Regions from separate parts of the Streptomyces sp. NPDC101181 genome, predicted to be linked through region 1. Evidence: riboswitches for the same ligand, from Rfam matches in the RefSeq annotation. Region 1 holds a riboswitch; the other holds the start of a gene.
The links. A riboswitch is a leader RNA that binds a small molecule or an ion and turns the genes downstream of it on or off. The one in region 1 is predicted to bind cobalamin.

Region 1 (7,121 bases):
ACGCCATGGAGACCACCCTCATCTCCCGGCTCTTCCCGCACCGCCCGCCGGTGACCGCGCCCAAGGGCGTCGTCGGGCACACCCTGGCGGCGGCGGGCGCCATCGAGGCGGTGGCGACGGTCCTCACGCTGGAACGTTCCGTCATCCCGCCCATCGCCAACCTGGACGCGCTCCCCGAAGCGTTCCCGCTCGACTGCGTACGGAAGGAGGCCCGCCCCCACCCCGTCCGCAGGGCGGTGAGCCACTCCTTCGGCTTCGGCGGCCACAACGTCGCGCTGGCCTTCCAACGCGCTTGATCCGTATGGCTGTTTGGGACGGCGAGGGGTGTCCTCGCCGTTCCTTGATCGTTCTCATATCGTGACCGTAACCACGAACGACGCGGCCCCGCCGTCCATGAACGACCAGCTCACCGGTGTGCTCTTCGGCCCGAACTTCCGCCAGGAACACGGGTTCTGGCGACGACTGCTCACAACAGAACCGTTTCGCCGCCCCGGCGGCGGCACCCCCGACGAACGCCTCGCGCTCGCCTACCACCGCCTGCGCATCCTCAACAACGCGCTGGACAACGGCGCGAGGCTGGCGGCGGACCCCCGGGCGCTGGCCGCCCTGCACGAATGGCTCGGCCCGGTCGACCCGGCGCTGACCACCGTCGCCGGCATCCACTACAACCTCTTCCTCGGCAGCCTCCTCGACCACGACACCGCCACCCTGCGCGACCTGTCGGACTTCCTCACGCTGCGCCGCGTGGGGACCTTCCTCTGTACGGAGGTGGCGCACGGCAACGACGCGGCGGCCGTCGAGACGACCGCGACCTGGGACCGGGAGCGGGACTGCTTCGTCCTGGACACCCCGCACGCCGGGGCGCAGAAATTCATGCCCAACACCAGCCCCGCGGGCGGCCCCAAGTCCGGTGTGGTGGCCGCCCGGCTGCTCGTCGACGGCGCCGACCACGGAGTCTTCCTCTTCCTCACCCCCCTCACCGACGAGGTCCGCCCGCTGCCCGGCGTACGGGTGCGGCGGCTGCCCGCCCGGATGGGCTCGCCGGTGGACCACTGTCTGACCTCCTTCGACCGGTACGTCCTCCCGCGCGAGGCGCTGCTCGCCGGAGCACAGGGGAGGATCGGCGAGGACGGCCGCTTCACCAGCGAACAGGCCAACCGCAGAAGGCGGTTCCTCGCCTCCATCGGCCGGGTCACCCCCGGCAAGCTCTCCATGAGCGCCTGCGCGGTCGGCTCCGCCCGGGTCACCCTGGCCATCGCCGTCCGCTACGCCGGCCACCGCACGATCTCCGGACCGCGTGCCTCCCAGCGCGTCCCCGTCTACGCCCACCGCACCCACCACGGGCCGCTCGCCGACGCGATGGCGACCGTCTTCGCGATGAGCCTGCTGCACCGCCGGGCGCTGGAGCGCTGGGAGTCGGCCCCGGAGGCCGACCGGGACGAGGCGGAGCGGCTGGTGGCCGTCGCCAAGGGGTGGATCACCTGGCGGGCGCGTGAGGTCATCGTCGAGTGCCGGGAGCGGTGCGGGGCGCAGGGGCTGCTGGAGAACAACGGGATGACCGAGTTGTTCACCGGCATCGAGGGAGCCATCACCGCCGAGGGCGACAACCTCGCCGTACACGCCAAGGCCGCCGCCGAGATGCTCTTCAGCGCCACCGCCCGGGAAGCGACGCCCGACGAGGAGCCCGGCGACCTCGACGACCCCGCCTTCCTGGACCGGCTGCTCGCGGCCGTCGAGGACCGCTGGTTCGCCCGCGCCCGGAAGCGGATGGGCGATGCCCCGCCCGGTGACCCGCTCGGCCGCTGGAACGCCGCCTCCCCGGCCGCCCTGCGCGGGGTCGAGGCATACGGCTGCCGACAGGCGGGCGTGGCGTTCGCCCAGGCCGTGGCGTCCCTGCCGCAGGGCCCCGCGCGCGAGCGACTCGCCGAACTCCGGCGGCTGTTCGCGCTGCGGTGGATCGAGCGCAACAGCGGCGACCTGCTCGCCACCGGACGGCTGACCGCCGATCAGGTCACCTTCCTGCCCGACGCGGTGGAGGACGCGGTGGCGGCGGTGGCCCGGCACACTCCCGCCCTGGTGGAGTCCTTCGCGCTGCCGGAGCGGCTGATGTCGGACTGGCCGATCGCCGGACCCGGTTACGCGGCCGCCTACGACGACCCCGGGGGCGGCTGGCACCGGGGCCGCAGGAGCGGGCTCACCGGGCGCGCCGGGGAGTTCCGGCGGCCCGTCTGCGGCAGCCGGAGGCGGCCGCTGCGCCGGAAGGTGGCGGCGCTCGGCGCTCGCGGAGTCCTGTTCGCGTACTGGGGAACGGCCTCCGTGCTCTCCCGGTGGTTCGAGAAGCCGCAGGTGAGCGCAGACGAATCGGTTCGCCCGAAGACGTAACCGGAATCCCATCCTCCAGTTAAATCGGCGGTGGGTCCGTGACGTCGGCCCGCCGTCCCCAAGACGCCGATGACAGCCAGAGGAAGAGGAACCACCGTGCAGACCATCCACCCGAAGATCGCCGAGGTGCTGACCGAGACCTTCAAGGTGCCCGCGGCCGAGATCCTGCCCGAATCCACCATGGACAGCCTGGAGATGGACTCCCTGGCGGTCGCCGAGTTCGCGGTCATCATCAAGGAGACCCTGGGAGTCGACGCGGACTCCGAGAAGCTGTACAAGGACGCCACGCTGGCCGACATCTCCGCGTTCCTCGACGCGGCCGCGGGCGGCGCGGCGGCCGAGGGCGCGGTGCCGGTGAGCACCACCCGATGAAGCGACCCGCCATCGCCGTGACCGGCCTGGGCATGATCACCCCGGTCGGCACCACCACCGCCACCACCTGGGACGGTGTCCTGGCCGGACGCTCGCCCGCCCGCACCGTGCCCGAACTCGACGGCTGCGCGGTCGACTTCGCCTGCACGGTCTCCGGCATCGACCTGGACGGCGCGGTCGGCGGCCGTACGGCGTTCCGGATGGGCCGGTACGTCAAGTTCGCCGTCCTCGCCGCCCGGGAGGCGGTCGCGGACGCCGGACTCGACCCGGCGCAGTGGGACGGCGCCCGGGTCGCCGTGGTCGTCGGCACCAGCAGCGGCGGCTCCGCCGGACTCACCGAACAGGCCGTCGCCCTGGAGCGGCGCGGACCCGAGGCCACCTCCCCCTCGGGCATCCTGCTGACCATCCCCAACATGCCCGCGGCCGAGATCGCCATCCGGATGAAGGCCACCGGGCCCAGCCTGGCGCCGTGCACGGCCTGTTCGTCCGGGGTGACCGCGCTGTCGGTCGCCCGGGACCTGCTGACCCTCGGCCGGTGCGACATCGCGATCGCCGGGGCCACCGAGTCGATCGTGTTCCCGGTCGCCATGACGGGCCTCGCCCGCTCCGGCGCCGCGGCCGCGCGGGACGGCGACCCCGCCCGCCTGTGCCGCCCCTTCGCCGCCGACCGGGCCGGGCTCGTCATGGGGGAGGGCGCCGCCGTCATGGTCCTGGAACGGGCCCAGGAGGCGCGCGCCCGGGGCGCGGTACCCCGGGCGCTGATCACGGGCGTCGGAGAGACCACCGACGCCCATCACCCCACCAGCCCGCACCCCTCCGGGGACGTCGCACGGGCGGCCGTCGACGCCGCGCTGCGTGACGCGGACTGGCGCGCCGAGGACGTCGACCACGTCAACGCGCACGGGACATCGACCCCCCAGGGCGACGCCACCGAAGCCGCCCTGATCGGGCGGGCCTACCCGCACCGCCCGCCGGTCACCGCCGCCAAGGGGGTGCTGGGCCACTGCATGGGGGCGGCCGGAGCCATCGAGACCGGCCTGACCATCCTCACCCTCCAGCACGGGCTGATCCCGCCGGTCGCGAACCTGGACACCCCGGCCCCCGGCTTCGACATCGACTGCGTCACCAAGACGCCGCGTGAGGCGCCCGTGCGGCGCGCCGTCAGCCACTCCTTCGGCTTCGGTGGCCAGAACGCGGTGATCGCGCTGGAAGCCGCTCCGTAACACCGAGGCGGCGAACGGAAGCCGGCGGGCCGGTGCGGCGGGACGATCCCGCGCCGCACCGGCCCCCGGGGGCGTGGTCACGGGTCCGGCGAACCGCCGCTGATCTGCGTGAAGACGCGTGATAGCTTGCCGGGGCCAGTCGAACCCCGGCGACGGGGTCAGGGAATCCGGTGCGAATCCGGAACTGACGCGCAGCGGTGAGGGGGACGGGCGGGGCCACGGCCACTGGAGCGGTGATCTGCTCCGGGAAGGCGTCCCGCCCGGACGAACCCGAGTCCGAAGACCTGCTGGCGCCCGTACCCGCGCCGGGGCACGGGAACCGTACGACGGGCTCCGCGGCTGGGCCCAGAGACACGAGGTCCTTCTGTGCTGCCCACGTCCACGGCCATCCCCGTACCGATACGCACCGCCGCCCTGCTCACGGCGGGACTCCTCCTGCTGACGGCCTGCGGCGGCGGCGGTTCCACGGCGGCCGGGGGCGGCGCGGCCGACGGCTACCCGGTCACCCTGGAGAACTGCGGCCACACCGTCACGGTGAAGGCCCCGCCGCGCCGGGCCGTCTCCGTCGACCAGGGCTCGACCGAGATCCTGCTCTCCCTCGGCCTCGCCGACCGGCTCGCGGGCTCCGCCACCTGGACCGACCCCGTGATGAAGGGCCTGGAGAAGGCCAACGCGGGCGTCGAGCGGATCTCCGAGAACCGCCCCTCGTCCGAGAAGGTCCTCGACAAGGAACCCGACTTCCTCAGCGCCTCCCTCACCTCCACCCTCGCCAAGGGTGGCGTCGCCCCCCGCGAGCAGTTCGAGAAACTCGGCGTCCCCACCTACGTCTCACCCGCCGACTGCGTCGGCAAGGACAACGGCGGCAGCGGCGACGGAACCCGCACCACACCGCTGACCATGGACAGCGTCTACACCGAAGTCCGCGAACTGGCCCGGGTGTTCGGCGTCCCCGCGCGCGGGGACGCCCTGGTGGAGAAGCTCCGGGCCCGCGTCACGAAGGCCGCCGAGGGCGTCGACGCCTCCGGCGCGTCGCTCCTGTACTGGTTCTCCGACTCCAAGGCCCCCTACATCGCGGGTTGTTGTGGTGCGCCCGGCGTCATCACCAAAGAACTCGGTGCGAAGAACGTCTTCGACGACACCTACGACGAATGGCCCCAGATCAGCTGGGAGACCATCGCCGACCGCAACCCCGACGTCCTGGTCATCGGCGATCTGACCCGCACCGCACAGACCGCCGAGAGCGCCGAGAAGAAGATCGAGTTCCTGGAGTCCAACCCCGTCACCAGGACCATGGACGCCGTGAAGAACCGCCGGTACGTTCTGCTGAGCGGCCAGGCGATGAACCCCTCCATCCGCACGGTCGAGGGCCTGGAACGCGTCGCCGCCGCCCTGCGCGACTTCGGCCTCACGGGGTGAGCACGGACACCCCCGCGGCCAGGGAGCGGTCCGGTGCACCGCCCCTCGCCGCTCCGGGCGGCGGCCGCGCCCACAGCGCCAGGGCGCTCGCCGTACTCCTGTGGGGCGGCGGACTGGCGGTCCTGGCGGCCTCCGTCGCCCTCGCCGTGACCATCGGGCCCGCCCGGATCTCCGTGCCCGACGTCTGGTCGGCCGTCGCCGCGCACCTCGGGTTCGGCGCCTCGGAGCTGAGCCCGATCCGGGACGGCATCATCTGGAACCTGCGGATGCCCCGCACCCTGCTCGCCGCCGTGTGCGGGGCGGGGCTCGCGGTGTGCGGCACGGTGATGCAGTCCCTGCTGCGCAACCCGCTGGCCGACCCCTTCGTCCTCGGCGTCTCCTCCGGCGCCTCCACCGGGGCGGTCCTGGTGGTCGTCCTGGGCGTCGGCGGGGGAGCGGTGTCCCTCTCCGCCGGGGCGTTCGCCGGGGCCGTCTGCTCGTTCGCCCTGGTGCTGCTGCTCAGCCACACCCTGGGCGGCACCACCGACCGGGTCGTCCTCTCCGGGGTGGCCGCGATGCAGCTGTTCTCCGCGCTCACCTCGTTCGTGGTGATGACGTCGGCCGACGCCGAGCAGACCCGCGGGGTGCTGTTCTGGCTGCTCGGCTCGCTCAGCGGGGTCGGCTGGAGCGAGGTCGCGTTCTGCTCCGCCGTCCTCGCCGTCTGCCTGGTGGTCTGCCTGGCCCACGCCCGTACGCTCGACGCGTTCGCCTTCGGCCAGGACGCGGCCGCCGCGCTCGGCGTCGACGTGGCGCGCACCCGGATCGTGCTGCTGTGCGTCACCGCCCTGCTGACCGCGGCCCTGGTGAGCGCGGCCGGGGCCATCGGCTTCGTCGGCCTGGTCCTGCCGCACGCCGCCCGCGCCCTCTGCGGCTCGGGCCACCGGCGGCTCCTGCCGGTCACCGCGCTCGCCGGGGCCGTGTTCCTGGTGTGGGTCGACACCCTCGCCCGGACCGTGCTGGACCCGCAGGAAGTGCCGGTCGGCGTGGTCACCGCCCTGATCGGGGTGCCCGCCTTCGTCCTCGTCCTCCACCGCACCCGGAGAACGACATGACGCACCCGGAGACCTCCCCGGCACACTCCGCCGCGCCCGCCGCGACCTCCGCCGGACTGCGTGCCGAGCGGATCGGCCGGGAGGCGGGCGGGCGGCTCATCCTCGATGGGGTGGACATCGCCCCGCCGCCCGGGGCCACCGTCGGGCTCCTCGGCCCCAACGGCTCCGGCAAGTCCACCCTGCTGCGTATCCTCGCGGGCCTCCTCGCACCGGCCACCGGCGTCGTCACCCTGGACGGCGACCCGCTGCCCGCCCTCGGCCGCCGTACCGTCGCCCGCCGGATCGCCGTCGTCGACCAGCACGCCGTCACCCAGGTCGACCTCAGCGTCCTGGACGTCGTACGCCTCGGCCGCATCCCGCACCGGCGCGCCTGGTCGGCCCCCGACCGCACCGACGAGGAGGCCGTCGCCGACGCCCTGCGGCGCACCGGCCTCGCCGAACGGGCCGGACAGTCCTGGCACACCCTGTCCGGCGGCGAACGCCAGCGCGTCCAGATCGCCCGCGCCCTGGCCCAGCAGCCCCGCGAACTCCTCCTGGACGAACCGACCAACCACCTCGACATCCAGCACCAGCTGGATCTGCTCGCCCTGGTCGCGGCGCTCCCCGTCACCAGCGTGATCGCCCTGCACGACCTCAA
Region 2 (7,121 bases), on a different contig from region 1:
GAGAAGGGGCAACGGGCAGCCCTGTCACCGAAGTCCATCGCCGTCTGGGTCGCGGTGGCCCTGACCGGCGGCATCGGATGGTCCGTCCTCGCGCTCTCGCGGGGCGAGGAGGTCTCCGCCGCCTGGATGCTGGCTGCGGCCCTGGGCTCGTACGCCATCGCCTACCGCTTCTACTCCCGGTTCATCGCGAACCGGGTGCTGCGGGCGGACAAGGACCGGGCCACCCCCGCCGAACGGCTCGACAACGGTGTCGACTTCCATCCCACCGACCGCCGGGTCCTCTTCGGCCACCACTTCGCCGCCATCGCGGGCGCCGGACCGCTGGTCGGACCGGTGCTCGCCGCGCAGATGGGCTATCTGCCCGGCACGATCTGGCTCGTCGTCGGCGTCATCTTCGCCGGCGCCGTCCAGGACATGGTGACGCTCTTCTTCTCCACCCGCCGCAACGGCCGTTCGCTCGGCCAGATGGCACGGGACGAGATCGGCCCGGTCGGCGGAATCGCCGCCCTGGTCGCGGTGTTCGTCATCATGATCATCCTGCTCGCGGTGCTCGCGCTGGTCATCGTGAACGCGCTCGCCCACTCGCCCTGGGGCGTCTTCTCCATCGGCATGACGATCCCCATCGCCCTCTTCATGGGTGTCTACCTGCGCATCCTGCGGCCCGGCAAGGTCAGCGAGGTCTCGCTCATCGGCGTCGCGCTGCTGCTGCTCGCGATCGTCGCGGGCGGCTGGGTCGCGGAGTCCTCCTGGGCGGACTTCTTCACCCTGGAGCCGGGCACGCTGGTCATCTGGATGATCGTGTACGGGTTCCTCGCCTCGGTGCTGCCGGTGTGGCTGCTGCTGGCGCCGCGCGACTACCTCTCCACCTTCATGAAGGTCGGCACGATCGCGCTGCTGGCCCTCGGCGTGGTCATCTCGCTGCCGACGCTGAAGATGCCCGCCGTCACCGACTTCGCGAGCAGCGGCTCGGGGCCCGTCTTCGCGGGCTCGATGTTCCCCTTCGTCTTCATCACCATCGCCTGCGGCGCGCTCTCCGGCTTCCACTCCCTGGTCTCCTCGGGCACCACCCCGAAGATGGTCCAGAAGGAGACCCAGATCCGGATGATCGGCTACGGGGCGATGCTGACCGAGTCGTTCGTGGCGATCATGGCGATGATCGCCGCCTGCATCATCGACCCCGGGCTGTACTTCGCCATCAACGCCCCGGCCGGGGTGATCGGCGACAGCGTCCAGAGCGCCTCCGAGGCCGTGGCCGGCTTCGGCTTCTCCATCTCCCCCGACGCGTTGGCCCAAGCGGCCAAGGACGTCGAGGAGGCGAGTCTGCTCTCCCGGACCGGCGGCGCGCCGACCTTCGCACTCGGTATGTCGGAGATCTTCTCCGCGGTGGTCGGCGGCACCGCCATGAAGGCGTTCTGGTACCACTTCGCCATCATGTTCGAGGCGCTGTTCATCCTGACCACCGTCGACGCGGGCACCCGGGTCGGGCGCTTCATGCTCCAGGACATGCTGGGCAACGTCTACAAGCCGTTCCGCGAGGTCAGCTGGAAGCCGGGCGTCTGGTTCGCCAGCGCCGTCGTCGTCGGCGGCTGGGGCTACTTCCTCTGGGTCGGCGTGCACGACCCGCTGGGCGGTATCAACCAGCTCTTCCCACTCTTCGGCATCGCCAACCAGCTGCTGGCCGCCGTCGCGCTGGCGGTCTGCACCACGCTGCTCGTCAAGTCCGGCCGCCTGAAGTGGGCCTGGGTCACCGCGGTACCGCTGGCCTGGGACGTGGCCGTCACGCTCACCGCGAGCTGGCAGAAGATCTTCTCCGACGACGTGAAGGTCGGCTTCTTCGCCCAGCGCGACAAGTACCAGGCGGGCATCGACGCGGGTGAGGTGCTGGCCCCGGCGAAGACCATGGACGAGATGCGGACCGTCGTCACCAACTCCACCGTCGACGGCGTCCTGAGCGCGCTCTTCGCGATCCTCATCGTGGTGGTCCTGGTGGACGCCGGGCGGGTCTGCTTCCGGGCCATCCGCGACCCGGAGTCCGCCAAGCTGCACGAGACGCCGTTCGTCCAGTCCCGGCTGGTCGCCCCGGCCTCGATGTTCGCGACCAAGGAGGAGAAGGCCGAACTGGTCGCGGCGGGCGTCGGCCCCGAGGGCGGCATCCGCAAGGACGAGGCGGGCGCGGGCGGCCAGAGGACCGCGGGCACCGGCGACCGGACCTGAACGGAGGAGGCGGGAGATGAGCGTGCAGGACGTCCGCCGCATCGCGGGCCGCATCCGTTGGTACGTGCGCGAGCTGACCGGCGAGTCGGCCTACGACCGCTACGTCGCCCACGCGCGGGCGCACGATCCGGACACGCCGGTCCTGACCCGCCGCGCCTTCGAGCACCGCCGCACCGACGCGCGCGAGGCGGACCCTCGCGAGGGTTTCCGCTGCTGCTGAGCACCCGCCGGTCCACCGGGGCCGCCGCACCTCTCCCAGGGGCGCGGCGGCCCCTTCTTCTGCCCTCCTGACGGTCGCCAGGCCCCGGGCCGGACGGGCGGATCCCGGGCGGGGAATCCGGAACTCCGGGGAAAACAGAAGACTCCCGACACAACATGTGGGGGCTTCTTCATCAGACGGCCCCCACATGTATGCTCGACCTCGCTGTCGCCGCAGGGGAATCCGGTGCGAATCCGGAACTGTCCCGCAACGGTGTGATCAGTGTGCTTTTGCACACCTGCAAGTCCGAAGACCTGTGGACAGTGCGTCCGGATCGACCGAACCGGATGCCAGACGTCCGGGCCTCGCGGAAGGCCGGTGGATGCCATCAGCAGTGCCGCCCTGCCCGGGTTTCGCGCTGCCCGGCCTCCCCGCCCGCCGCCGGCCCCCTGCCGAGCGAGGGAAAGCCCTGTGACCATCGCGCCCGCCGATCCGGTTTCAGCCACCGAATCCACAGTGCCTCCGGTGTCCCCGGTGTCGACCACGGCCTCGAACGACGGACCCGGGACCGCCCTGCTGCGGACCCTGACCGACCTCACCGTCGATCTGCCCGACACCGACCCCGGACGGGTCGCCGCTGCCGCGTTGCGCGGGCGCAACGCCCGCTCCGACGAGGCCGAGTTGCGTTCGCTGGCCACCGAGGCCGCCGCGGGTCTGATCTCCGAGGACCCGGCGTACTCGCGGCTCGCCGCCCGGCTGCTGACCCTCTCGATCGCCGACGAGGCCGCGAGCCAGGGCGCGACGTCCTTCTCCGCCTCGGTCGCCGTGGGCCACCGCGAGGGCCTGATCGCCGACCGCACCGCCGCCTTCGCCGAGCTGCACGCCACGGCGCTGGACGAGCTGGTCGAGCGGACCCTGGCCGAGGGCGCCGACGACCGCTTCGGCTACTTCGGTCTGCGCACGCTGCACAGCCGCTACCTGCTGCGCCACCCGATCACCCGTCAGGTCATCGAGACCCCGCAGCACTTCATGCTGCGCGTGGCCGCGGGCCTCGCCGAGGACGAGTCGGTGCGCGCGCTGGACGAGGTCACCGCGCTCTACGGGCTGATGAGCAAGCTGGACTACCTCCCCTCCTCCCCCACGCTCTTCAACTCCGGCACCCGGCACCCGCAGATGTCCTCCTGCTACCTGCTGGACTCCCCCAAGGACGAGCTGGACTCGATCTACGACCGCTACCACCAGGTGGCGCGGCTCTCGAAGCACGCGGGCGGCATCGGCCTGTCCTACTCCCGTATCCGCGCCCGGGGTTCGCTGATCCGGGGCACCAACGGGCACTCCAACGGCATCGTGCCGTTCCTGAAGACGCTGGACGCCTCGGTGGCGGCGGTGAACCAGGGCGGCCGTCGCAAGGGCGCGGCGGCGGTGTACCTGGAGACCTGGCACGCGGACATCGAGGAGTTCCTGGAGCTGCGTGACAACACCGGTGAGGACCAGCGGCGTACGCACAACCTCAACCTGGCGCACTGGATCCCGGACGAGTTCATGCGCCGCGTCGACGCGGACACCGAGTGGTCGCTGTTCTCCCCGGCGGACGTGCCCGAGCTGGTCGACCTGTGGGGCGACGCGTTCGACGCCGCCTACCGCGCGGCCGAGGCCAAGGGCCTGGCCCGCAAGACGATGCCCGCGCGCGAGCTGTACGGCCGGATGATGCGCACCCTCGCGCAGACCGGCCAGGGCTGGATGACGTTCAAGGACGCCTCCAACCGGACCGCGAACCAGACCGCCGAGCCGGGCCGGGTCGTGCACTCGTCGAACCTGTGCACGGAGATCCTGGAGGTCACCAACGACGGCGAGACGGCCGTCTGCAACCTGGGCTCGGTCAACCTGGGCGCGTTCGTCGCGAACGGCTCGATCGACTGGGACCGTCTGGACTCCACGGTCCGCACCGCGGTCACCTTCCTGGACCGGGTCGTCGACATCAACTTCTACCCGACCGAGCAGGCCGGGAACTCCAACTCCCGCTGGCGGCCGGTGGGCCTGGGCGCGATGGGCCTCCAGGACGTCTTCTTCCAGCTGCGTCTGCCCTTCGACTCCCCCGAGGCCCGCGCGCTCTCCACGAAGATCTCCGAGCGGATCATGCTCGCCGCGTACGAGGCGTCCTGCGAGCTCGCCGAGCGCTCCGGCCCGCTGCCCGCGTGGTCCGAGACGCGTGCCGCGCGCGGGGTGCTGCACCCCGACCACTACGCCACCGAGCTGAACTGGCCGGAGCGCTGGGACGCGCTGCGCGCCCGGGTCGCGAAGACCGGGATGCGCAACTCGCTGCTGCTGGCCATCGCGCCGACCGCCACGATCGCCTCGATCGCCGGGGTCTACGAGTGCATCGAGCCGCAGGTCTCCAACCTGTTCAAGCGCGAGACGCTCAGCGGCGAGTTCCTCCAGGTCAACGGCTATCTGGTGGAGGAGCTGAAGAAGCTCGGCGTGTGGGACGCCCGCACCCGCGAGGCGCTGCGCGAGGCCAGCGGTTCGGTGCAGGGCTTCGCGTGGATTCCCGAGGACGTGCGGGCGCTCTACCGCACCGCGTGGGAGATCCCGCAGCGCGGCCTGATCGACATGGCGGCGGCTCGTACGCCGTTCCTCGACCAGAGCCAGTCGCTCAACCTGTTCCTGGAGACGCCGACGATCGGCAAGCTCTCCTCGATGTACGCGTACGCCTGGAAGCAGGGGCTGAAGACGACGTACTACCTGCGTTCGCGCCCGGCGACCCGGATCGCCCGTGCCGCCTCCGGCCAGACGTCGGCCACCGCCCCCATTCCCGTACAGCAGGCGCCGGCTCCCGACGCGGACGCGATCGCCTGCTCCCTGGAAAACCCTGAGTCCTGCGAGGCCTGCCAGTAATGAGCACCACCAGCGAGAAGAATCTGCTCGACCCGGGATTCGAGCTGACCCTGCGTCCCATGCGCTACCCCGACTTCTACGAGCGCTACCGGGACGCGATCAAGAACACCTGGACCGTGGAGGAGGTCGACCTCCATTCGGACGTCGCCGACCTCGCGAAGCTGTCGCCGGGTGAGCAGCACATGATCGGCCGCCTCGTCGCCTTCTTCGCGACCGGCGACTCGATCGTCTCCAACAACCTCGTGCTGACGCTGTACAAGCACATCAACTCCCCCGAGGCGCGGCTGTACCTGTCGCGGCAGCTCTTCGAGGAGGCCGTGCACGTCCAGTTCTATCTGACCCTGCTGGACACCTATCTGCCCGACCCGGACGACCGGGCGGCGGCGTTCGACGCGGTCGAGGAGATCCCCTCGATCCGTGAGAAGGCGCAGTTCTGCTTCAAGTGGATGGACTCGGTCGAGAAGATCGAGCGGCTGGAGACGAAGGCGGACCGCCGCCGCTTCCTGCTGAACCTGATCTGCTTCGCGGCCTGCATCGAGGGGCTGTTCTTCTACGGCGCCTTCGCCTACGTCTACTGGTTCCGCTCGCGCGGTCTGCTGCACGGTCTCGCCACGGGCACCAACTGGGTGTTCCGGGACGAGACGATGCACATGAACTTCGCGTTCGAGGTCGTGGACACCGTCCGTAAGGAGGAGCCGGAGCTCTTCGACGACGAGCTCCAGCAGCAGGTCACCGACATGCTGAAGGAAGCGGTCGACGCGGAGCTCCAGTTCGGCCGCGACCTGTGCGGCGAGGGCCTGCCGGGCATGAACACCGAGTCGATGCGCGAGTACCTCCAGTGCGTCGCCGACCAGCGACTGGCCCGCCTGGGCTTCCCGACGGTGTACGGCTCGGAGAACCCGTTCTCGTTCATGGAGCTCCAGGGTGTCCAGGAGCTGACGAACTTCTTCGAGCGCCGCCCGTCCGCCTACCAGGTGGCGGTGGAGGGCTCGGTCGGGTTCGACGACGACTTCTAGGCCTCTTCCGGATTCCGTACGACAGAAGGCCCCACCGTGCCGCTGAGCACGGTGGGGCCTTCCACGTCCCCTGACGGCAGGACGAGGACCGGCCGAACGGAAAACTCTTGGACTGGACCAAGTCTTGACGTGCACACTTTCAAAGCGATCACGCCCGACCGGACCCGGCTCGCTCCAGAGAGGCGCACATGCCCGTCATAGAAGTGGCAGACCTCGTCAAGGAGTTCAGCCGACCCACACGGCAGGAGGGCCGCTTCGCGGGACTCCGTACGCTGCTGACGCGTCAGCAGACCGTCACGCGTGCCGTCGACGGCGTGAACTTCACGGTCCAGCAGGGCGAGATGGTCGGCTATCTCGGCCCCAACGGTGCTGGGAAGTCCACCACTGTCAAGATGCTCACCGGCATCCTCGTCCCCACCTCCGGCACGGTCACGGTGGCCGGTGCCACGCCCTGGCGGGACCGCTCCCGCAACGCCCGCCGGATAGGCGTGGTCTTCGGCCAGCGCAGCCAGCTCTGGTGGGACCTGCCGCTGCGTGACTCGCTCTGGCTGATCGGCCGTCTCTACGACGTGCCGGAGGCCCGGTTCCGCGAGAGGCAGCGGCAGTTCAGCGAGGTGCTCGGCCTCGGTCCGTTCCTGGACACCCCCGTCCGCCAGCTCTCCCTGGGCCAGCGGATGCGCGGCGATCTCGCCGCCGCGATGCTCTACGACCCGGACATCCTCTACCTGGACGAGCCGACCGTCGGGCTCGACGTCATCGCCAAGGAGCGGATACGCACCTTCGTCGGGGAGCTGAAC

Region 2: linked by a shared signal. The riboswitch ahead of ACIRRU_RS02320 (ribonucleoside-diphosphate reductase subunit alpha) and the one ahead of ACIRRU_RS21900 (ABC transporter substrate-binding protein) in region 1 are both predicted to bind cobalamin.

Annotation. Positions count from the first base shown of each region.
Region 1 covers NZ_JBIWOX010000015.1:93,187-100,307, forward strand. Annotated here, with positions in the region: gene ACIRRU_RS21880 (beta-ketoacyl-[acyl-carrier-protein] synthase family protein) at 1-296, shown strand, start outside; gene ACIRRU_RS21885 (acyl-CoA dehydrogenase) at 358-2,382, shown strand; gene ACIRRU_RS21890 (acyl carrier protein) at 2,479-2,754, shown strand; gene ACIRRU_RS21895 (beta-ketoacyl-[acyl-carrier-protein] synthase family protein) at 2,751-3,977, shown strand; cobalamin riboswitch at 4,097-4,284, shown strand; gene ACIRRU_RS21900 (ABC transporter substrate-binding protein) at 4,344-5,393, shown strand; gene ACIRRU_RS21905 (FecCD family ABC transporter permease) at 5,390-6,484, shown strand; gene ACIRRU_RS21910 (ABC transporter ATP-binding protein) at 6,481-7,121, shown strand, end outside.
Region 2 covers NZ_JBIWOX010000001.1:545,995-553,115, forward strand. Annotated here, with positions in the region: gene ACIRRU_RS02310 (carbon starvation CstA family protein) at 1-2,214, shown strand, start outside; gene ACIRRU_RS02315 (YbdD/YjiX family protein) at 2,231-2,434, shown strand; cobalamin riboswitch at 2,609-2,750, shown strand; gene ACIRRU_RS02320 (ribonucleoside-diphosphate reductase subunit alpha) at 2,885-5,308, shown strand; gene ACIRRU_RS02325 (ribonucleotide-diphosphate reductase subunit beta) at 5,308-6,324, shown strand; gene ACIRRU_RS02330 (ATP-binding cassette domain-containing protein) at 6,513-7,121, shown strand, end outside.